One region of the Cytobacillus sp. FSL K6-0129 genome, then DNA from elsewhere that is predicted to be linked to it. Evidence: riboswitches for the same ligand, from Rfam matches in the RefSeq annotation. Region 1 holds a riboswitch; each other region holds the start of a gene.
What was found. A riboswitch is a leader RNA that binds a small molecule or an ion and turns the genes downstream of it on or off. The one in region 1 is predicted to bind thiamine pyrophosphate.
Positions count from the first base shown of each region.

Region 1 (5,858 bases):
TCATAATATATCTGCAACCTATTATTTAAATACATCTAAAGGAAGTTACGTTCTAAAACGTATTCCTTCCTATATTCAAGATACCGAAATAGAAGGCAAATTGGTTAAGTACCTTTACGAAAACGAAATTCCTGTAGCACAAGTTATTAAATCTAATCAAGGAACTTATTCATTCTCCATAAACGGGGAAAAATACCACTTACAAGAATATATAGATGGGGAAATTTATGACTTAAATAATGGAACTGACTGGTTTAAGGATGTATCCGCTCAAAATTTAGGAAAAATTCAACATGTATTATCTCAAACCCCCAAATTAAAAACAGGAATGATTAATAAAGAATTATTTACTAACGGTCAAATTATTAAGGCAAAAAAATCCTACCTCAAGACTTTTAAAAAAGCACAACAGTCAAACGATACGACAACTATGAAAGATATTATTAACCGATTAGAGTATCTAGATACAATTAATAACTATACGTTTGATTATTCTAAGTTTACATGTACTAATTCACATGGAGATTATTATACTTCTCAAATCATATGTAAGGAAACAAAATTATATACAATTGATTGGACAGACGCCTGTCATTTACCTGCATGTTGGGAAGTAATGATGTCTTTCGCTTATGCGGACCCTGTTGCTAAGAGTGGAAAAATTGAATCTAATGCTCTTAAACGTTATATAGATAACTATTCAAAGTGGTTTACCTTGACTAAGTACGATTTGTTCCATATGCCGTATCTGTATTTCTTTCAGCTAGCTGTCAGTAATTTTTACGAACCATATGGAAAGTTACCAAAAGAATATTTAAAAATTGCTAGGCTGACAACAAAGCAGTTAGCATGGCTAAATAAGAATGTTGATTCTTTAGCCATGAAGTTAGTTTAAAAAACGTAATCTTTTGTCTTGTCCCTGTCACGTAGACAACATAAAAAGCTGAACATTGAACGTGTGTCGATATTCAATCGGCACACGTTTATTTAGTTTCATATGACTAAATTTAGAATCATCATTACCTAGAGCTTATTCTCCTTCTGTTTAACACTTATTCAGTTTTGAGGTGTCGAAAGATCGATTCTATAATTAGCATAAAAAAACAAGTTGCCCCAGGGTTCATACGAATCGGAGCTAGCTTTACGATTGGTAAAGCTATTTTGCCAAGTGTTATCGCACAATTACGAGCCACTCATGAGCAATTATCTTATCATGTTACAATTGGGAATAGCGAATAAGTAATTGATAGTGGCAGGCACCATAGCAGTAGATATTGGCTTGTGGAAAGGCAAACCAATGCGAAAGAGTTTGTCCAGAACCCCTTTGCAGAAGATTGCTTATTGACCTTCTGTTCACCCACATATGGAAAGGCATTTTCATTCGATAGAGGATTTATATGACCAAGAGTAGGGCACGAAAAAGGCACCTGATTGAATTACATCAAATTAGCGTCAAATCGACGTTCATCAGCTCTACACAAGGAATAAAGAGGAGTGTAAAAAGTAGCTTAGAAGCTCCTTATTTTCCGAGGTAACTATAAAAGAGGAGTTGACATACGGCCTATAGAAGCTGGAAGGCTTTAAGAAGAACATTCCTTCTCTTATGTGTTGATCAAAGGAACGAACTTGAATCACAGTATCCAGTTATTAGTTGATACGTTAAAAAACCGCACTGAGTCTTACGAAAAGAGCAACGATTATTATCAAACCACTTTTTTTGCGATTTAAATAAATGTTTGATTGAATTGTGGGCAAGGAGGCCGGCACAAGCGACCTCCATTTAACTGTATTTCTCTATTTAAAAAGCTGGATAATTGCTCTGGGAACGGCAAAAACATAGTCTGCTATTGTCATCGTATTTTCAACCTTGTCGAACTTCTCTTCGAATCGATTAAGGTATTTTGTTAAATGATTTGTTACGATTTCTCCTTGAATCGGTTCTACACCATTTTTAAAACGAATGCGAACTGATTTTCCTTTATGAAGATCTTCTGAATCCATGATTTGAAAATGGATATGCGCTTCAGAAGAGTTACCCGAGTTCCCACATTTGCCAAGTAATTGTTTTTGAAGAACTTCCTCTCCTTCTTGGACAATGATACTGTCTTTTTTAAAATGAGCAATCATACTATATTCCTTATGCGCATGCTCTATCACAATATAGTTGCCTGGGGGGTGTTCTTCATCCATCTGCCCTGGAATATTATCATCGAGACCATCAACCACTTTTATTACTTTGCCATTTTGAGGGGCGATAACTTCCTCTGCAAATGCGTAATAACTCTCATTTTTTTCAGGTCTACCATTATATGTAGAGCCATCCTTCACCTTTAATAGATCATACGCGTACCTTTGATGTTCATATACGTAATGGTAATTAATAAATTCATTTGTACCACCCCAGAATACAAACCATTCATCCATCACTGGCATAATGTATTCATTCTTTGTATAGACCTTATCTGTTTCTGGAAAGACAAAGTAAGGTTTCATATAGAAACTGACAATTGTATTTTTATCATCAAATCCAACCACTACTGCTTTTGCTTTTGAGTGATCTACCCATACGAACTGATCAATGCCTAAGACATTCGTCCGTGACATTAGTTGATAACTACGCACACCTTCATTAAAGGCTGCGCTCATCTCAATAAATTCTGATAATGAAACCATGCCTTGAAACACTTTTGAAGTGGCTTGGTAAATTTCCTTATACTCTGCTCTTAACCAATAATCTATAAACCTATCAGGATCCATTGAACCGACCATACCCTCTACCCCCGTAAGTTTTATTAAGATGAAAAAATTAAACGATTCTCAAGAAATATTTTGCAATTAACAGTAAAGAAACCGCCAATAGTTACTTTAATTTCACTTGAATCTTCTAACTTACCTTTCAAATCCCCTCTTAATGCTAGACCTAAATTTTCATCCTGTAATTCACCATTTACATACAACTTTTCTCCGTTAATCCAATAATTTTCGATTAATATATGATTTCCATGATGGTTTACTTCAAAAACCTTCTTCATATCAATCACTCCTTGATTATTCTACGACTATCTAGGGAATAAGTTTCACAAATAATCTGTTTTTTTACTACCAAAAAAAGATTCTTGAATTCTGATGAAAGTCATAGTATATTCTAACCGAGGATAAATTTAATACTTCCACAAGGGGAGCCTAATATGGCTGAGAGTGAGCGAGTTCGTTCTGACCCTAAGAACCTGTTAGATAATGCTAGCGTAGGGATCGTGGTTTTGGATATGAGCAATACTAGGCATCCATCACCGCCTATGTATTGCTTTTTTTCATGACAAAAAAGTAATACAGGTTTACTCGTTCGCTTCTCTTTTCGGAGAAGGAGGAAAAACATGAAACAAAATAAAACACTTTTTATGGTGGAAATTGCTATATTTGCAGCTTTGGCATTATTACTTGATTTCTTATCAGGCTTACTGATGGGGAGATTTTGGCCACAAGGTGGGTCCATCTCACTTGCTATGGTACCGGTTTTCTTAATGGCCTTTCGTTGGGGTGTTAAAGGCGGCGTCTTAACGGGCTTACTATTAGGAGGACTTCAAATCTTAACAGGAGCTGTTCCTTTTCATTTCGCCTCTTGGATCATTGACTATTTCGTAGCCTTTGCTGTTGTCGGACTCGCAGGCATCTATATGAATAAAGTTGTGCAAAATTATCAAGACGGCCAATTTGCCAAAGCAAACATGTATGTTATTAGTGGCGTTTTCTTAGGAAGTTTCTTACGCTTCTTATGCCATTATTTATCAGGCATTATCCTATTTGGTGCCTATGCTCCGGCAGATCAACCTGTCGCACTTTACTCACTCGTATATAACGGAACATATATGCTACCTACCTTTATCGTATGTGCCTTAGTAGTTGTCATGCTTTACACAACAGCCAATAAGGTCCTTCTGAAAAAAGCATATTAATCATCTAAAGGCTCTGGGGGAAACTCAGGGCCTTTTTTTAAGATATCTTTTTGGGAGATTTTCGCACGATGATGGAACTGAGGAATCAGGGTGGCATGTACATCGGCGTGATATCCATAAGATAACCATGCAAAATGAAAGCGCCAAAAGCAGCTAGACAAACCAACATCTTCTCTTCTATTTTCTCCTTGAGACCGGCAGGTTTTCTTTTTGGATTTCTGAGAGGGGGAGTAGACACATCTTTTTCCTTACTTTTTTTAGCAGCACTTTTCTTCCGTCAATGTCAATCTAACGATGAACACTCTTGATTATTTATGAATTTGCAACAACTATTATCTACGGTAGTTTAAACCAACATCATCTGTTTTCTTTCTTGTGATTTTTGTACATAAACACGATCGTGCGCAGTTCTCTGACTTTCCCTGCTCTCTTTTGCGCGTATACACAATTTGCGCGCAGTTCTCTGACTTCCCCTGCTCTCTTTTGCACATAAACACGATTTGCGTGCAGTTCCCTGACTTCCCCTGCTCTCTTTTGCGCGTATACACGATTTGCGCGCAGTTCTCTGACTTTTTCTTCTCTCTTTTGCGCGTATACACGATTTACGCGCAGTTCTCTGACTTCCTCTTTTCTCTTTTGCGCGTATACACGATTTACGCGCAGTTCTCTGACTTCCCCTGCTCTCTTTTGCGCGTATACACGATTTGCGCGCAGTTCTCTGACTTCCCCTGCTCTCTTTTGCGCGTATACACGATTTGCGCGCAGTTCTCTGACTTCCTCTTTTCTCTTTTGCGCGTATACACGATTTACGCGCAGTTCTCTGACTTCCTCTTTTCTCTTTTGCGCGTATACACGATTTGCGCGCAGTTCCCTGACTTCCTCTTCTCTCTTTTGCGCGTATACACGATTTACGCGCAGTTCTCTGACTTCCTCTTTTCTCTTTTGCGCGTAAACATCTTTTGCGTTCAGTCTTAACTATAAACGCTCATTTAAGAATTACCGTATTGATTGGATGAAGCTGACACATATTTAAAAGATACCACCGCCCAAGTTTATATGGAGATTGTATAGCACACACGCCTAGATACTGCTGGCTCTTTCCTCTGTAGTCATGCCACCAGAGGGTCCATGTCATTGAAAATAAGGATATAATTGAACATTCTAATCATTTACATATTTATCCACTCGCATAACTTCTATGCAATAACAAGATATAATCTCTATCTCCATTCAAAAAATTTTATTTTTCGTGAACGAAAGGAGAACACTAATCGTCATAATAGTAAATCCAAAGAAAAGGGGGGCAAGGTTTGGAAGAGAAAAAATGGATTAAAGCAGCGAAAAAAGGCGATAACCAGGCGTTAGCTCACTTATTTAAGGAGAGTTATCCCCTTCTCGTTCATTATTTAATGAAGCTCACCCTTAATCGAGAAGAAGCTGAGGATTTGGCACAAGAGACAATGACAAAAGCGATTGAAAAACTAAATCAATTTCAGGTGAAATCGAAATTCTCCACTTGGCTCATATCCATTGGCACAAAATTATATATCGATCAAAAAAGGCGCCAGAAGCGAGCTGATGCCTTTAAAGCACAACATATGCGGAAATTAAAATGGCAGGCACAGTCACGAAATGAAGATTGGGATTTCTTATTAGCTTCTCTCGGTGAATTAGAAGATGAATTAAGAGTGCCGATTATTTTAAAACATTATTATGGCTATGCGTATGATGAGATTGGCAAAATGCTTGGAATTGCTGAAGGAACAGTAAAATCTAGAGTTCACCGCGGAATTAAAACCATTCGAAAGGAGATGGGTGAAGATGAGAAAGGCCCAGGAACAATGGAAAATCCTATCAAACAAGGATGAAGAAGATTTTTCAAAAGAAATGAAACGTTCTTTTGCA
Region 1 is NZ_JBBOXM010000001.1:3,332,779-3,338,636, reverse strand. Features, by position in the region: gene MHI57_RS16800 (phosphotransferase) at 1-895, shown strand, start outside; gene MHI57_RS16795 (M23 family metallopeptidase) at 1,795-2,769, opposite strand; gene MHI57_RS16790 (hypothetical protein) at 2,793-3,032, opposite strand; TPP riboswitch at 3,166-3,270, shown strand; gene thiT (energy-coupled thiamine transporter ThiT) at 3,375-3,953, shown strand; gene MHI57_RS16780 (hypothetical protein) at 4,286-4,552, opposite strand; gene sigY (RNA polymerase sigma factor SigY) at 5,264-5,821, shown strand; gene MHI57_RS16770 (YxlC family protein) at 5,775-5,858, shown strand, end outside.

Region 2 (5,858 bases), 2.7 Mb from region 1:
ATTGTGATAATCCTACAATATCTAGCACATGTTCTATTCTTTGTTTCATTTGGCATCTGGGAATAGACAAGTTTTCTAACACAAATGCTAATTCATCTTCTACACGAACCATGCAAAACTGACTTTCTGGATCTTGAAAGACAATGCCTATTTCTTGGTTTATTACTCCTTTGGGGTAGGAGGAGATATTTCTCCCTTTATATAAAAGGTCCCCTGAAGTAAAACCTTCAACCGCCTCAGGATATAGACCATTTAAACATAGTGTCAGTGTACTTTTGCCAGAACCACTTGCTCCAAGTAATAAAGTCACTTCCTCTGCATATAACTTACAGCTTACATTATTTACAGAAGGTTCATCGTGTTTATCAAAGGAAAATGAGAAAGAGTCTAATTCAAAAATTGGTTGATGATTTTCCATGCCTTGCTAGTACCTCCTTCCCAATAGGGTACCCATTTAAAACACCAGTTTTCGCTAGTTGATCTGCTAATATTTTTCCTAAATAACCAGCAATGATAGCTCCACTTAAGAGACGTATAACAAACATTGTCATAATAAGCCAGGATTCATAGGCATGAAAACCTGATACAAAGAAATGGTAAGGAAAACTAATAAATGCAGCGCTGACACCTGAAAAAACGAGAATACGAGGTTGATAATTTTTCCATTTTGTCAGAGCAAAAGCGATTTCCGCCCCTAATCCTTGCACCATCCCTGAAAGAATTAAAGTGGGTCCAGATGTTGAGCCGACAAGTACTTCGGTAATAGCAGCAATGGTTTCTGCTGTAAAAGCAACGCCTGGCTTTCTGATAATGTAAGCAGCTATTATGGATACAATAAACCATATGCCATAAATCAATTCATAACCAATGGGTCCAAACCCAAACGGGGTAAGGATGGCAACAAGAACTTTACCGACCCCAAAAAACCCTAAATAAATAAAGCCAAATACGACACCCAGGACTGACATGAGAACAATATCTTTCAGACGCCATGATTTTATCATGAGACTTTCACTTCTTTAGCTTTTCCAGTAGGGCTGTTAGCTGATAATGTGAATGTCATTGTCACATGAGATACATCTTGCTTGGTCTGATCGAAAACGTTCTGTAACAAGTTAAAAATATCATTCACCTTGCCATCAAGCCTTGTGGCATAATGGCTATGGCTAACGTTTACTTCAGTCTCCTTGGACCAATCAATTTGCTCATAAATTTTTTCCATATAATCTTCCCTCCCTAAGGGATAGAGGGCAAATTTACAACCTGCAAGCTGGTCTATTTCTTTTGTATCATCCTTGTTCAAGGCAATGTCAGATTCGTCCATGTATACATCTGCTGCTGAATCTCCTGGACAACCAATCGAAAAGGTACCACTCATAGCGATGTGTTCTCCTGTTTTAGCTGCGTGTAAAAAGATTGCCCTCACTACATCAAAAACATGAATTTGCTTGCCACGGATACAAGTAGATACATCATCAGTTTCTGACCACACCTTTGACATGTTCACTTCTTTAAGGGCAAATAAGATGATGTCCACATACCTCTCACTCATTGGAGAAAGCGTAAACTGACAACCTACGATACTACTTGTTCCACATAATTGATTCATACAAAAATCTCCTTTTAACATTTTTTGAACAAAAAAAACTGCACCCCGATGGAATGCAGTTTGGCTATGCAGAAAAAAAAGAGAATACACTGACCAACTGCACTTCCCCACGCTAGTATTATCTAGATCGGGTTATAAGGGTCAGGCAATTGCCTTCTCAGCCATTAAATATAGCTCCCCTAGCGCATTCGATATATTTTATTTGTTCGTCTATCCTATCATAAGCAAAAAATCATTATCTGTAAACCAATACTTGTCAATTGATAATGTAGTAGAGATAAATACAATTTACTAATTGATACGTAAATGATGCAAAAGAGTAAGGAATACAGTTTAAATCGCAATATAGTAGAGGTGAATAAAATATTGATGTGAAGAATGTTGATATATTCGCATACTATTTAGAATGAAGAATAACCCGATTACTAATTTCAGTAATAATGGTTGTCATTTCTTCCGGAGATTCTTTCATCCCATTCATTAACCATTTTTCAATTACATAAATACATCCACTAATTACAAAGTAAATCATATATTTTGATTTATCTATATTTATGACCTGCCGATCTTCCTTTAAACTATTAATAATGATTGATTGTGCAGTATCAATCACTCTCGTTTGAAAAGCTTTGTTACCATGGTCACTAAATAAAACAAGAAAATCAGCACTTCGTTTATAAACATAATCTAATAAATACTTCGTCATTGCAAAAGTTTCATTTGTCTCATTATGGTTGTACTGTTTTAAAGTGACCTGTAATTCTAACAAAATCTCATCTTCAATATGCTGAAGTAAATCAAATTGATCACGATAATGGCTATAAAAAGTAGAACGATTGATATCTGCTTTTTGACATAATTCTTTAATGGTAATGGATGAAATTATCTTTTCTCTTAATAATTCCATTAAACTTTCCTTTAACACCATACGAGTATATTGTTTCCGACGATCCAATTTTTTGTTCATCATGCCACCCTCACTTTTTTAGAGAAATCCAACAAAGTACGCTTAAATGTTGGATGTTAAACATTTTTTACACAACTGTTTGTTGTTTATCTAACACAGTGGTATGTATAATGTTACTGTAAAAGAATTTCAACATCAAGAAGTGGGGAAACCAATAATGATTGAGTTTATTATTCGTTATAAAAAATCTGTAACCATCATTTTCTTTTTGTTATCAGTGCTTTCTGCTATTGGATTTCTGTTTGTGAATGTTAATTATAATATGAAAGATTATATCCCAGCAGAAGCTGAATCTACCGTTGCTTTAGAAGTGATGGAAGATGAGTTTACTAGTGGCATTCCAAATACAAGCGTAATGGTTGAGAATGTAACAATCCAAGAAGCGCTCGTTATTAAAGAGAAATTAAATAAGGTTCAAGGTGTAACTGATGTGATGTGGTTAGATGATGCGATGGACATAAGAACACCAATAGAAACCGGAGACCAAGGCACAATAGAAAATTACTACAAAAATAATCACGCTCTTTATTCTGTCACCATTGAGAGTGGCAAAGAGGTCGAAGCAACAGAAGATATATATCAAATAATTGGTGAGAAGGGATCACTTATTGGCGAAGCTGCAAATACAGCTACGCAGCAGAAAATGACAGGGCAAGAAACGTTACTCGCTGCAGGGATACTTATTCCCATTATTATCATTATACTAGTTCTCTCGACAAACTCTTGGGTCGAACCGCTCTTTTTCTTAACGGCTATCGGTGTATCGGTAATTATTAATTTAGGGAGTAATGTTTTTATAGGAGAAGTGTCCTTTGTGACACAATCAGTCGCACCAATTTTGCAGTTAGCTGTTTCCTTGGATTACGCTATCTTTTTATTACATAGTTTTCAAGATTATCGTAAACAAGGGCATGAGCCAAATCTAGCTATGAAACTAGCTATGAAAGAATCGTTTAGTGTCATTGCCTCGAGCGCATCTACAACTCTATTTGGATTTATTGCATTATTGTTTATGGATTTTGAGATTGGATCAGACCTAGGTTTAAACCTTGTTAAAGGAATAATTTTAAGTTTTATAAGTGTGATGGTATTCCTTCCAGCACTTACATTATTATTCCATCATTGGATTGAAAAAACACAGCACAAATCATTAATACCAAATTTTGAAGGTATTGGAAAAAAAACATTAAAGTTAAGGTTTCCAGTCTTGATTTTCGTCTTACTTCTCATTATACCTAGCTTTTTAGCACAAAAAGAAACCTCATTTACTTATGGAATGGGGGATCAACCTGATAGTACTAGATTAGGGCAAGACATCCAAAAAGTAGAAGAAATATTTGGCGAATCAACCGCTGTAGTATTATTGGTACCTAATAATGAAATAGGTAAAGAAAAAGAAATGATTGAATCTATTGAAGAGGTTGACCATGTCTCAAATGTAATTGGATACGCGAATATGGTTGGCTCGACTATTCCGCAAGAATATTTGGAGGAGGAAGCAAAGGAACAATTCTTATCTAATAATTACAGTCGAATCATCATTAATACTGATGCAGGAACAGAAGGAGATATTCCTTTTCAATTAGTAGAAGAGGTAAGGGAAATAGGTACTAACTATTTTGGTAATCAAGCGTTAACTTTAGGCGAAAGTGTTGCACTTTATGATATGAAATCAACTGTTACAGAAGATAATTCTTTAGTAAATACTTTAACCGTTATCGCGGTTGGACTCGTGTTACTTGTCACATTCAAATCATTATCATTACCGATTATCTTATTATTAACAATACAATCTTCTGTTTGGATTAATCTCGCCATACCCTATTTTACCGATACGTCATTAGTATTTATTGGTTATCTCATCGTTAGCACTGTACAGCTTGCAGCAACGGTCGATTATGCCATTTTATTAACAGAGACTTATAAGCATAATCGTGGAAAGTTATCTCCAAAACAAGCGATGAGAAAAACAATTGATGAGAAATTATTTTCCATTATCGTTTCAGCGTCCATATTATCAAGTGTCGGATTTATATTATGGCTAACTTCCTCAAATCCAATCGTCGGTTCTATAGGATTATTATTAGGTAGAGGAGCATTGCTCGCGTTTTTACTCGTTATACTTTTTCTACCTGGATTATTATTACTATGTGATAAATTGATTCAAAAAACATCTCTTCAAATGGACTTTAGTAACAAGGAGGAAAAAAATGAAGATCATTAAATGGATGCTTATCACTGCTTCTCTATTTTTCTTTCCTGTGATGAATATACATGCAGAATCACAACCTGTTAAAGATGGAATGAGTAAAGGGAAAGTAGCAAACAAAAATGAAGTGATTTATGCTAACTTGCTAGCAGACGGTAACCTAACCGAATTATATGTTGTCAATTCTTTTGAAATGATAGAACCTGGTGTGATTGAGGATTTTGGAAATTACGAAAAAGTTAAAAATCTAACTGACACATCAAAAATTAGCAAAGAAAATAATCAGATCACATTACAAGCAAGAGAAGAAAATTATTATTATCAAGGAAACTTACCAAATAACTCTGAGTTACCTTGGCGTTTTACAATTAATTATTACCTTAATAATAAAAAGATTAATCCAGAAAATTTAGCTGGTAAATCTGGCGATATAAAAATGGAAATTGCTGTAGAAGCGAATGAAGGTAAGCGTTCTTCATTCTCTGAAAATTATATGCTGCAAATTAGCGTACCGCTGAACACTGAAAAATTTAAGGATATAAAAGCTGAGAATGCCACTGTTGCACAATCCGGCAAAGATAAGCAGCTCACTTTTACCGTTATGCCTGAGCAGGAAGAAGTATTTACGATTGAGGCAGAAACAAATCATTTTGAAACAGAAGGTGTGCAAATATCTGCTTTACCTGCTTCACTTGCCATTGATAGCCCAGATACTGAAGAATTGACGAGTGAATTTCACTCATTAACTGAGGCAATTGGTGACATTCATCATGGTGTCGGAGACTTAGAAATAGGAATGAATGAACTTTCATCAGGCTTACGGTCATTAGAGGGTGGGTCTGCACAATATAAAAAAGGACTAAATGAATTAAGTCAGTCTGGTGACCGATTAACTGAAGGATCAGCACAAATAAATAATACTTTATCATTGATTAAAGATGAGATTAAACAAGCCAGTGGCGTGAGTGGTATTGGGGAACTCGAGAATGTAACAATCGATCTGCCTGAGGTGGCGGATAATCTAGAACAAGCAGCTAATGATGTAGACCAAGTAGTTGTTAATTACAATGAGG
Region 2 is NZ_JBBOXM010000001.1:660,008-665,865, reverse strand. Features, by position in the region: gene MHI57_RS03250 (ABC transporter ATP-binding protein) at 1-418, opposite strand, end outside; gene MHI57_RS03245 (ECF transporter S component) at 393-1,004, opposite strand; gene MHI57_RS03240 (YkoF family thiamine/hydroxymethylpyrimidine-binding protein) at 1,001-1,609, opposite strand; TPP riboswitch at 1,697-1,800, opposite strand; gene MHI57_RS03235 (TetR/AcrR family transcriptional regulator) at 2,007-2,576, opposite strand; gene MHI57_RS03230 (efflux RND transporter permease subunit) at 2,734-4,800, shown strand; gene MHI57_RS03225 (YhgE/Pip domain-containing protein) at 4,787-5,858, shown strand, end outside.
Region 2: linked by a shared signal. The riboswitch ahead of MHI57_RS03240 (YkoF family thiamine/hydroxymethylpyrimidine-binding protein) and the one ahead of thiT (energy-coupled thiamine transporter ThiT) in region 1 are both predicted to bind thiamine pyrophosphate.

Region 3 (5,858 bases), 2.4 Mb from region 1:
GGGGTTTATTCCCTACAACCAGTCTACCTTTACTATCATAGATCTGCCCCCTAGGTGCCGTGCTTGCTACTGGCACCTCCACTTCCCGTTCAATCTCTTTTTTATAATTCTCTCCGTAAACAATTTGAACAATACCTAAGCGGAAGATTAGAATCGAAAAGAGTATAAATACTGCAAAAAACATTAAATTAATCCGAAAAACCATTTTTTTATTTCGTTTTTTTCTTCTCTGTTCTCCCGCCATCATCAACACAACCAATCATCAAAGTATGAATGTTCTTAATTATTACTATATGTAACTATTATATTTCACAAATATGTTATCTATTAAAATTAGATTAATAATATAAACTATCTTACAACAAATATCCAATTTTTTCAATTGTTATGAAGAAATATTTGATAAAAAAAGATCAATTTTACACTTTCAGTAACATTTCTCTAAAGACGCTAGATGGTGAACAAATCAGGTATCCACTCGACTGCTTTTAAGTGATGATTGTTCTTCATTTTTTATTAGCTAAATAAAAAAATCGATTGTTAACCAACCGATTTTTTCATTTGACTCATTTGAAGTTTTTGACGATATACTGTTGGCTCATATAACATGAATACTCCAATTAACCCAATAATCGCAAAGCTTAAAGGAATATAAAGTCCATATTGATAAGCGGTTGTAACGTCAAAATTAGCAAAATGGTCCAATACTTTTCCAAAAATTGCTGGCAGCAACACTGCGCTAAGAAAGCCTCCCGTATTAGCGAAACCGGAAATAAGCCCCACTTCCTTTATATGAAAGGACTGTCTAACAACTGTAAAGGTTAGAGCACTGGCACCATTTGCATAACCTATGATTACGAATAAAAGAATGAATAATAAATATGGTGGCTCTCCACCCATCAATACTAAAGCGATCCAAGCAGAAACCGACAGCATCTGCACAATGACATACGGTGCTTTGACTCTGTCAAAAAAAGTAGATAGGTAGGTTGTTAATGGTGCTCCGATAATGGCACCAAATAAGCCGTACATAATTACTTCACTTGCACTTGATCTTGATAAACCGTAAATGTCCATACCATAGGGAACTGCCCAAGAGCCAATAAAGCCGATATATGTGCCCACTACACCAAAGTGACAAAGGAATGTCGCCCAAGCTTGGCGATTGACAAGTAATCTTCTTATGATGACTAATAACGGTTCATTTGTTTCTTTTTGATTTTTTTCTTCTTCCATTTGAAATTTCTTCTTAGGATATTTTATTAAAACCACATAAAGTCCCATACCAAGGGTGAATATTACAATGCCAACAATTAAAAATGGAAGTCGCCACCCTAATAGAGAAATGGTCGAACTAAAAGGAACTGTTGCTAATAAGAATCCTAAACTTCCGGTCATTCCGGCAAATCCCACTAGCATCGAAAACTCCTGCTGCTTGAACCAAATGCTCAATACAAGAACTAAATTGACCCATATAGTAGCATCGCCAATTCCACATAATAACCTAGCAAAGATGAGCATATAACTATTATCTACCGTACTATACAGGATGGTACCTAGCCCGTTTAGCAGTGTTCCAGCGACTAGAAATACATTTGGACCAAATCTATCAGAGAATAATCCGATGGGAATTTGCAATCCAGCATAAGCAAAAAATTGAATACTCGTTATCAGCCCAATCGTTGCTGCAGTTAAATGAAATTCTTCCATTAATTGATCAGTAATTAAACCAGGTGCTGTTCTTTGACTAACCATAAATAAATAGGCTAAAAGTAAAACACCAAATACAACCCATCTGTACTTACTTTGTTGTTTATTCATTTTTAAAACGCCTTCCTCAATTTAACATTCGTCTCTCATTATACGCTTATTGTCATTATATATATATAGGAAGTTTATATGTCTATGAGGGTGGAGAAGTAGAAGTCATTTCTATTGACTAGATGAGTAGTTTTTGAAGTCCGAAATTCTTTTTAGGAAAATCCGATACGGCAAATTGTCTTTATTCCATAAACAAACCTGATACTACAACGATTATAAAGGGTATGATGTTAACAGAATTGAGTTAGTATGAACTAACCTTATTCTGTTAACACTATTCCCGCTTTCATTTATGAAGTTTTATGCATATGTTTTATCACTTAGCCACTTTTCTTGGGTATAAGCCATTTCCCAAAAAGCTAATTCATATTGACAGCTAATGGTAAATGCCATTTTCATTTTTTCTTTTTCTGTTTCAGATGCCATTTCAGCAAGCCGATCAAGATGATGAATTTGTTCCAGTACAAGTTTAACAAACCATTCTCCACCGTATGTATCAATCCAGGTACGATAGATTTCTTCTTTTGGTTTTGCCCCTTTAAAGCTCTGCCCAATATCATAATAAATCCAATAACACGGAAGCAAACTAGCGATGACCTCGCCAACTGTGCCTGTCTCTGCTACACGATATAAATGGGATGTATATGCATAGGCAGTAGGAGCGGGTTTAAACTGGTTTAACTCTTCTTCAGAAACTTTTAATACCTCCATAAATTTGTTATGTAACCCTAGTTCAGCTTCATAGGTACCTTGCGCATGCGAGGCCATTCTTGAGGTCATATATAAATTCTCTGCTTTAGAAGCAGCGATTGCTTGCACACGAGAAAAATGTGATAAATAGTAAGAATCTTGTAACACATAAAAGCGGAAACACTCAATTGGTAAATCTCCCTTAGCAATTCCTTTAACGAAAGGGTGTTCAAAATTCGCTTCCCATATATCATGTACTTCTTTCCTTAACGATTGTGTAAACGTTTCTTTTGTTGTCATCATTTCTACCTCTTCTCTTTTTTTTATCGAGCATAAAAAATCCAGAAAAGCGAAAAACCACTTCCTATAAGAAAGTGGTTACTGTATACATTATTCATTTAGTTATAGTTATAATGTTAACTAAATTTATATACGCCACTTCCCTACGCTGGTATCAACCAGATCAGGTTCTAAGAGTCTTAAAGTTATTACACTTTAATCTCAGCCTTTTAAAGGCACCCCTAGTGGATTTATTCAATTATGCTTTCAAAGTTATGTTATCATCTTATCAATAAATGTCAACCTAAATGGAAACTGCAAGTTTAGGAATTGAGCAATGTCAAGCTTCTCTTTCAGTAACGATTATGAACAAGTTGGATGAATGCTGTCGTTACCTAAACACTTCAACTGATCTAACACCGCGGCTTAAATTGGCATTGACTCAAGGATGGATAACTCCAAATATTCTCCATGCATTTACACTCTCCACCCTCTTCGCCTAGTGAAGTTTTTCTTTATAATGAAAGCTTACGACTTTTTATCAGCTAAAAAAATGTTTATACTAGAATTATGATTTTGGATAAAGAATGGGTGAATACTACTTGGAAACACATATTTTTTCAAAGGGAGAAGAAATCGCCAACGCGATCGTACACGGAATCGGTGCGCTATTAAGTATTGCGGCTCTCGTCATTTTAACTGTTTTCTCATCCTTATATGGAACAGCTTGGCATATTGTCAGCTTTGTTCTTTTTGGTACAACGATGGTTATTTTATATTTCTCATCAACTTTGCTACATAGTTTACCTGCTGGAAAAGCAAAGGATGTATTTGAGATTCTCGATCATTCTTCCATTTACTTTTTTATTGCTGGAACGTTCACACCGTTTCTATTTATAACAGTTAAAGGAACCTTAGGATGGACCTTATTTGGTCTTGTATGGGGGCTAGCAATTGCTGGAACAGTTTTCAAATGTTTTTTTGTTAAAAAATTTTTAGTCTTCTCGACATTACTATATGTTTTGATGGGCTGGCTAATTATATTTGCCTGGGAGCCTCTGGTTACACACTTACCTACACAAGGAATGATTTTCCTCATTATCGGTGGCGTTCTATACACTGCTGGTTCAATATTTTATGTATGGAGAGGATTTAAGTACCATCACGCATTGTGGCATGTTTTTGTTCTTGCTGGTTCGATTATGCATTTTTTTGCTGTTCTCTCGCTTTTACCTTGATCAAAATTTACCTCTTTATAAATGATCTGCAGATGGCTACTCTCACCACCTGCAGATTTATTAATATCAGTTTGTAGAGTTTTTATCACATTACTTGTTCTATATTAATAATAAACTACTACTTATAATAACTTCATTACTTCATAGCGAAAGCTCAATTTTTTATACCCTTGTTTACGATACATATCCTTTGGCGTGTCATTGCTGTCGGCTACAAGTATAACCCTATGATTGCTAAATCGCTTCATTACTTCATATTGCAAGCTTGCAGCAATCCCCTTTAATCGGTGAGCTGGTAACACACCTACATTATCAATTTCAGCTGTACACTTATTAAAAAATACTTGTAATGAACCTGCTGGCACACCATGATCATATGCGAGTAACTGTAATGTATCTTTTGCATTATGATGATAGGAATGCATGCTTCTATTAAGGTTCACATATTCCTCACCATAATCTAGATCAAAGTTTCTCTGCAATTGTAGATATTCTCGTAAATTATCATTTGTCACTTCCTCAACCACGATTTCGTTCTTTCTATCTTTATAGATAAATTGAAGAGGGTTAATTTCATATAACTCCTGACACCCGATTGTATAGAATTGTTGATAAAGGTATAATAAAACATCCTCTTGAATCATTTCGTCTGCTGGTAAATAAAACTTCAAATGTTCTTGTTTATGCTCTTTCTGATAGTCTTCCAAATACATTTGTGCCAGTTGAAAATCTTGCAAACTAGGATTTATTTTAAATTGGATAAAGTTTGCATCATATTTAAAATAGAACTGTTTTGTGCCATAGTGATCAAAATTGGCTTTTTCTGCTATTAAATTACCATCATGATGTATATCTCTGAAACTAACCACTGACCATCTCTCCCCTACTTATAGCCCTTAAGTATAACGATTAATTCCTTACGGTAAAAAAATACCTCTATCTATTTTATCATTTTTCACAAATAAAGAAGCCCGAACATTTATGTTCGGGCAACAACACCGCATTATTACAAATACATTTCGATACCGGGTCCAATCGGAATACCGAATAATCCAAAAATGAATAGCATGACTACCCAAATTACTAAGAAAACCATTGAATAAGGAATCATTAAGGAAATAAGCGTGCCTAAACCTGCTTTTTTATCGTATTCTCTCATAAAAGCAAGAACTACAAGGATATACGGATTTAGTGGTGTAATAATATTTGTAGTTGAATCGGCAATTCTATACGCTGCTTGGATAAAAGCAGGGTTATAATCAAGTAACATAAACAATGGAATAAAAATTGGGGCTAATAATGCCCATTGAGCAGACCCACTAAAGATTAATAAATTCAGAATAGAGACGAAAATAATAAATCCAATAATAACAGGAATACCAGTTAAATTGATGGAAGATAAGAATTCCGCACCATTGACTGCAATCCAAGTACCTAAATTGGACCAGTTAAAATAAGCAATAAATTGTGACGCAGCAAATATAAGGACGATATAGCCTGCCATATCTTTCATCGAATCTGCCATATACTTTGGAATATCAGCACTTTTTGTGATTTTCTTTACTGTTACTCCGTATGCTGTTCCCATCGTTATAAAGAATAATAAAACAATTGGGATAATTCCACTTAAAAATGGGGAAGGAATCATACGACCTTCTTCGTTTCTAAGAGGGGAGTCTGGCCAGAAGATAATTGTAAGTAAAATAGCAATATATGCTAGACCCGCTATAACGGCATTTCTTAACCCTTTTGACTCGATAGCTGAAACCGGTTCAAAATTCTTTTTCAAATCCCCATCATATTTTCCTAATCTTGGTTCAATTACCTTTT
Region 3 is NZ_JBBOXM010000001.1:940,687-946,544, forward strand. Features, by position in the region: gene MHI57_RS04530 (peptidoglycan D,D-transpeptidase FtsI family protein) at 1-244, opposite strand, end outside; gene MHI57_RS04535 (MFS transporter) at 541-1,821, opposite strand; gene tenA (thiaminase II) at 2,122-2,811, opposite strand; TPP riboswitch at 2,935-3,044, opposite strand; gene trhA (PAQR family membrane homeostasis protein TrhA) at 3,393-4,028, shown strand; gene MHI57_RS04550 (GNAT family N-acetyltransferase) at 4,151-4,897, opposite strand; gene MHI57_RS04555 (AbgT family transporter) at 5,035-5,858, opposite strand, start outside.
Region 3: linked by a shared signal. The riboswitch ahead of tenA (thiaminase II) and the one ahead of thiT (energy-coupled thiamine transporter ThiT) in region 1 are both predicted to bind thiamine pyrophosphate.

Region 4 (5,858 bases), 2.6 Mb from region 1:
TCATTAAAGACTGGGGTATTCCTTTATCTGAGCGTCGTATCTCAATCGATGAGATCTATGAAGCGCAAAAAAATGGCACGCTAGAAGAAGCATTCGGAACGGGTACTGCAGCGGTCATTTCACCAGTCGGAGAACTATTCTGGAATAACGAAAAACTTACCATTGGTGGCGGACAAACAGGTGAAATCGCCGGCAAACTTTACGAAACGCTAACAGGAATCCAAAAAGGAAAAGTAGAAGATAAATTTGGTTGGATTGTGAAAGTAGACGAAGAAAAAGCTGTTACGACAGCAATTTAATAGAAGAAAAAAACCACTTGCCATTGATGGTAAGTGGTTTTTTAAAGGGTTAGACTAGAAATGTGGTTCTGTAAAATGGACAAAAACTGAAAAGAATAAAACAGAAGTGATGGATATAGTGAGAAAATGGAACGAGTACATATATTATTAGCGCTGTAAAAGTGGACAAAAACTTAAAGAACAAAACAGAAGTGATGGATTTAGAAAATGGACTGACTGTATATATTATTATCGTTTGATTTTGCTACTTCAGCCCTACAATCACAAAAGGATTTTACGCTTTTTAACAAGCAAGGTTGTCCTTTCCGAGAGAAGTTAAATAAATTGGTATTTTTTTCATGTGGAAAATTCGTTATAATAGAGTAAAAAGAAAGGATGAAGTAATTTGCCAGACCTAAAACCGCTCAATCCCTCTTACCAACTCCGATTATTACGCGTGCTCCATCTTAGATCAAAATTGTCCCCTGAGAATGAACAATATCTCAAAATGTTAGAAAAAGGATATGAAGGAGAAAGTAAATGGCGAGATGATTTGCAACAACTTTCACCAAAATTCCCCATCCTTTATGATATATTGCTAGAAATAAATCATACATCCTTTCAAATTGATGCACTCTGTGTAACTCCCCACAAACTCATTGCTTTCGAAGTGAAAAATTATAGTGGTGATTTTATGGTTCAGGAAACTAAATGGTATTCACCAACAAATAAGGAAATTAAAAATCCCCTCCTACAAATCGAAAGAAATGAAACCCTCCTACACCAATTCCTTACTAAGCACGAATTAAACATTGCATTTGATTATCTACTGGTTTTTGTTCATCCGGAGTTTATGTTATATGATCGTACAAAGAAACAAAATGTTATTCTTCCACCGCAAATTCCACGATTATTAAGAGAACTAAATCAAATAGACATTCAACACTCTCCATTTTATACAAAAATTGTTCATGCTTTTTTGAGTCATCATAAAGAAGAAAAGAATTACGCTAGAAAAATCGAATATTGTACGGAGGATTTGGTAAAAGGTGTGGTTTGTCGAGAGTGCGGTGTGCAGATGAAGCGAGCGAGTTTGCGCAAATTTCATTGCTCAAAATGTAGGAGGAACATTTCATCTTGTGATGCATTAAGTGAAGCAATCAATGACTTTATTATTCTTTTTCCATCAGAAAAAGTAACAAAGACGGCGATTTATGATTGGTGTGGTGGAGCAATAAGTAGTTCCGCAATACAACGATTCTTACAAGAGAAATATACACTTAATGGTGGTGGAAATTATTTTTATTATCATTAATGGGTTTTAAAACCGAAGAAACAGTTGAATTATTTAGTAATGAAGAGAAGTGACAGTATCTTATAGATTGAAATGTATTCTGATGGGGTCAATCTATTAGTAAGCAGTTATATGTTGAACAAAGGACTTTGTGCACAAAAAAAATCTATATAACATCACAATAAAAGTGGATAGTAAGTCACTCAGTAGGAGAATCAGAGATGAGCGCCTCGCAAAAGGGGTTAGCAAGTCACTCGGAAGGGGAATCAGAGATGAGCGCCCCGCAAAAGGGTTTAGCAAGTCACTCGGAAGGGGAATCAGAGATGAGCGCCCCGCAAAAGGGTTTAGCAAGTCACTCAGAAAGAAAACCAGAACTGAGCGCCCCGCAAAAGGGGTTAGCAAGTCACTCAAAAGGAGAATCAGAGATGAGCGCCCCGCAAAAGGGATTAGCAAGTCACTCGGAAGAAGAATCAGAGAAGAGCGCCCCGCAAAAGGGTTTAGCAAGTCACTCGGAAGGGGAATCAGAGATGAGCGCCCCGCAAAAGGGTGTAGCAAGTCACTCGGAAGAAGAATCAGAGATGAGCGCCCCGCAAAAGGGGTTAGCAAGTCCCTCAGGAAAGAAACCAGAGATGAGCGCCCCACAAAAGGGTTTAGCGTGTCCCTCAGAAAGAAAACCAGAGATGAGCGCCTCGCAAAAGGGTTTAGCAAGTCACTCGGAAGGGGAATCAGAGAAGAGCGCCTCGCAAAAGGGTTTAGCAAGTCACTCGGAAGGGGAATCAGAGATGAGCGCCCCGCAAAAGGGTGTAGCAAGTCACTCGGAAGGGGAATCAGAGATGAGCGCCCCGCAAAAGGCTTTAGCGAGTCCCTCAAAAGGAGAATCAGAGTTGAGCGCCCCGCAAAAGGGATTAGCAAGTCACTCAGAAAGAAAACCAGAAATGAGCGCCTCGCAAAAGGGATTAGCAAGTCCCTCAGAAAGAAAACCAGAGATGAGCGCCTCGCAAAAGGGTTTAGCAAGTCACTCGGAAGGGGAATTAGAGATGAGCGCCCCGCAAAAGGGTTTAGCGAGTCCCTCAGAAAGAAAACCAGAAATGAGCGCCTCGCAAAAGGGTTTAGCGAGTCCCTCAGAAAGAAAACCAGAAATGAGCGCCTCGCAAAAGGGTTTAGCAAGTCACTCAGAAAGAAAACCAGAGATAACCGCCTCACAAAAAGGGAGTTATTCAGCAATTTATTTAGAACCAAACACAAATGAAAGCCGAGGAAGGGAGTGCCCGGCTTTCATAAATTCGTTTAGGATAATGCGAATTACTTAGATAGTAAAAGAAACATTCTAATGAACTATAACCATAATCATCACAAGCTTTATCCTATCCCACTAACAATCAATTCAGCAGCTTCTTCAGCTGTTTTCCCGTCAACATTGATTTTTAGATGATATGGTTGATAATGAGCTTGTCTTTCTTTGTAGAGATGATACATTTCGTCAGTAGAAAGACCATTCAATTTCGGTCTTGTATCTTTAATCAATGGGTATCGATCGAGCCAATTTTCCCATGAGAGCTCGATAAGGACAACGGTACTGTTTTGTAAACAAATTTCGCGGTTCTTACTGTTTAAAAAGGCGCCGCCGCCTAATGAAAGAATCTGTTTTTCTTCGGCAGATAGTTGTTCAATCAATTCGCTTTCAGCTTTTCGAAAAACTTCTTCACCATGATCAAGGAAAATTTTTGAAGTTGACATTCCAAACTGTTGTTCAATGCGTTCATCCGTGTCGATTAAACCCCACTGTAATTTCTTAGCTAATTCCGTTCCTATGGATGTCTTTCCGACCCCCATAAACCCAATAAGTACAATACTCTTATCTTCCATAGACTGTCCTCCCGAATATTATATAAAATATCATATCATAACGTTTTATGTCGCAACATCGTTTCTATCCAATGTTTTTTATTTTCATTTCTATCATTTCATGTTATATTGAGTGCATCATATGTTATAAGTTTTCACTGGGGGTGCCTCCACATAGAGGCTGAGATTGAATGCCGTCCGTTCAAAACCCTTTGAACCTGATCTGGTTTGTACCAGTGGAGGGAAGTGTGTCGATGTAGTCGTCCTCGCTTCCTTTTGGAAGTAGAGGATTTTTTTTATATATGAATAAATGCTAGGGGTGCCAAATACTTGGCTGAGATGAACCCTTTGAACCTGATCTAGTTAATACTAGCGTAGGGAAGCGAGTGACGTCATACATATCATGATGACCAAAGCCGCTTATTCAAAATAGCGGCTTTTTTATTTTTATCGAAAGGAGGAAAGGTCTATGAATAAAATCCAAAAAATGACGATGACGGCAACGATTGCAGCCATCACTACTGTGTCGAGTAGTCTCATTTTTATTCCGATTGGAATAGCGAAAATTTTTCCGATTCAGCACTTGGCGAATGTATTATCTGCTGTACTTCTTGGACCATGGTATGCCGTTAGTCAAGCGTTTCTTTCATCTACATTGAGAAATATGATGGGGACTGGAAGTGTTTTTGCCTACCCCGGGAGTATGATTGGCGCATTACTTGCAGGGTTCCTTTATCAAAAAACGAAAAAAATTGGCTTCTCAGCACTAGGTGAAGTCGTTGGAACAGGAATGATAGGGGCAGTAGCGACTTATCCGATTAGTACATTACTTTTAGGACAAGAAGCAACCCTTTTCGGATTCCTACCAGCATTTATGGTGAGCTCGTTTACTGGAGCAATTTTAGGATATGGTTTATTAAGAGTATTAATTAAGAATAAAGCTATTGGAGGTTACATCAATGAAAACAGCATTAACGATCGCAGGTTCTGATTCAGGAGGAGGAGCTGGGATTCAAGCAGATCTTAAAACTTTTTCCGCCAATGGTGTGTTTGGCATGTCCGTCATTACGGCGATTACCGCTCAAAATACAGTAGAGGTACGTTCGGTACAGGATATAGAAATCAATATTATAAAAGACCAAATAGAAGCTGTGTTTGATGATATCCAAGTTGATGCTGTCAAAATCGGGATGTTGTCATCTAGTGAGACTGTAAAAATCGTCGCAGACCGTTTAAATCATTATAGTCCAAAAGTGATTGTGTTAGATCCTGTTATGGTTTCAAAAGGTGGACATCATCTTTTAAAGGAACAAGCTATTGAAGCATTAAAAGCGAAAATGTTACCACTTGCGACTGTAATTACGCCAAACATTCCTGAAGCTGAAGTACTTTCGGGTATGACAATTCGCACGGTTGATGATATGGAGCAAGCTTGTAAAAAATTATATGAATTAGGGCCAAAAGCCGTCTTATTAAAAGGTGGACATTTAGAAGGAGAACCGAATGACTTATTATGGGATGGACAAAGTTTCAACTGGTTTAATGGTCGAAGAGTAGAGACAAAAAACACCCATGGTACAGGTTGTACTCTATCATCTGCCATTGCTGCTGGGTTAGCAAAAGGGGAAGAACTTATTGAGGCCATACAGTCTGCGAAAAATTATATTTCCATAGCGATTGAGCATAGCCTAGCACTCGGTAATGGGCATGGTCCGACAAATCATTTTTATGAGTTATACAACAAAGCAAAGATGGAGGAAAGATAATGGCGATTTCAAGTGAAGCAGTTGAGAGAGTCTTTCAGCAGTTACAAGAACATACCCCACTCATTCATCATTTAACAAATACAGTAACTATTAATGATTGTGCAAATGTGACCCTAGCAATGGGCGGTTCACCTGTTATGGCCACCCAACTCTTAGAAGTAGAAGAAATGGCTATGATGGCAGATGGGCTCGTAATTAATTTTGGTACTATTAATGATGCGATGTTTGCGGCAATGATTAAAGCTGGACAAACTGCCAATCAAAAAGGGGCCCCAGTAATATTTGATCCAGTTGGTGTTGGTGCAACCACTTATCGCACAAATAAGGCAAAAGAGCTAATTAGCACAATAAAAGTGTCCATTATTCGCGGCAATGCTTCTGAAGTTTCTGCTCTTATTGGTAAGAATACAAAAACGCGTGGTGTTGATGCAGGGGCAATTGAAATAGCACCTGAAGCACTTGCAAAGGAGGCAGCTGAAGTCCTAAACTGTCTCATTGTTATTAGTGGAAAAGAAGATGTCATTACAGATGGGAAGCAATTAGTTGTGATTGATAATGGAGATTATCTTTTGACGAAGGTAACAGGAACTGGCTGCATGACAGCTTCATTAGTAGCAACTGCTGCTGCTGTTTCAGAAAATTGGTTTGACGGGGCTGTTATTGGTATGGCTACTA
Region 4 is NZ_JBBOXM010000001.1:743,469-749,326, reverse strand. Features, by position in the region: gene MHI57_RS03660 (branched-chain amino acid aminotransferase) at 1-299, shown strand, start outside; gene MHI57_RS03655 (nuclease-related domain-containing protein) at 685-1,593, shown strand; gene MHI57_RS03650 (hypothetical protein) at 1,794-2,882, shown strand; gene MHI57_RS03645 (shikimate kinase) at 2,932-3,438, opposite strand; TPP riboswitch at 3,568-3,679, shown strand; TPP riboswitch at 3,723-3,815, shown strand; gene thiW (energy coupling factor transporter S component ThiW) at 3,887-4,408, shown strand; gene thiD (bifunctional hydroxymethylpyrimidine kinase/phosphomethylpyrimidine kinase) at 4,377-5,183, shown strand; gene thiM (hydroxyethylthiazole kinase) at 5,183-5,858, shown strand, end outside.
Region 4: linked by a shared signal. The riboswitch ahead of thiW (energy coupling factor transporter S component ThiW) and the one ahead of thiT (energy-coupled thiamine transporter ThiT) in region 1 are both predicted to bind thiamine pyrophosphate.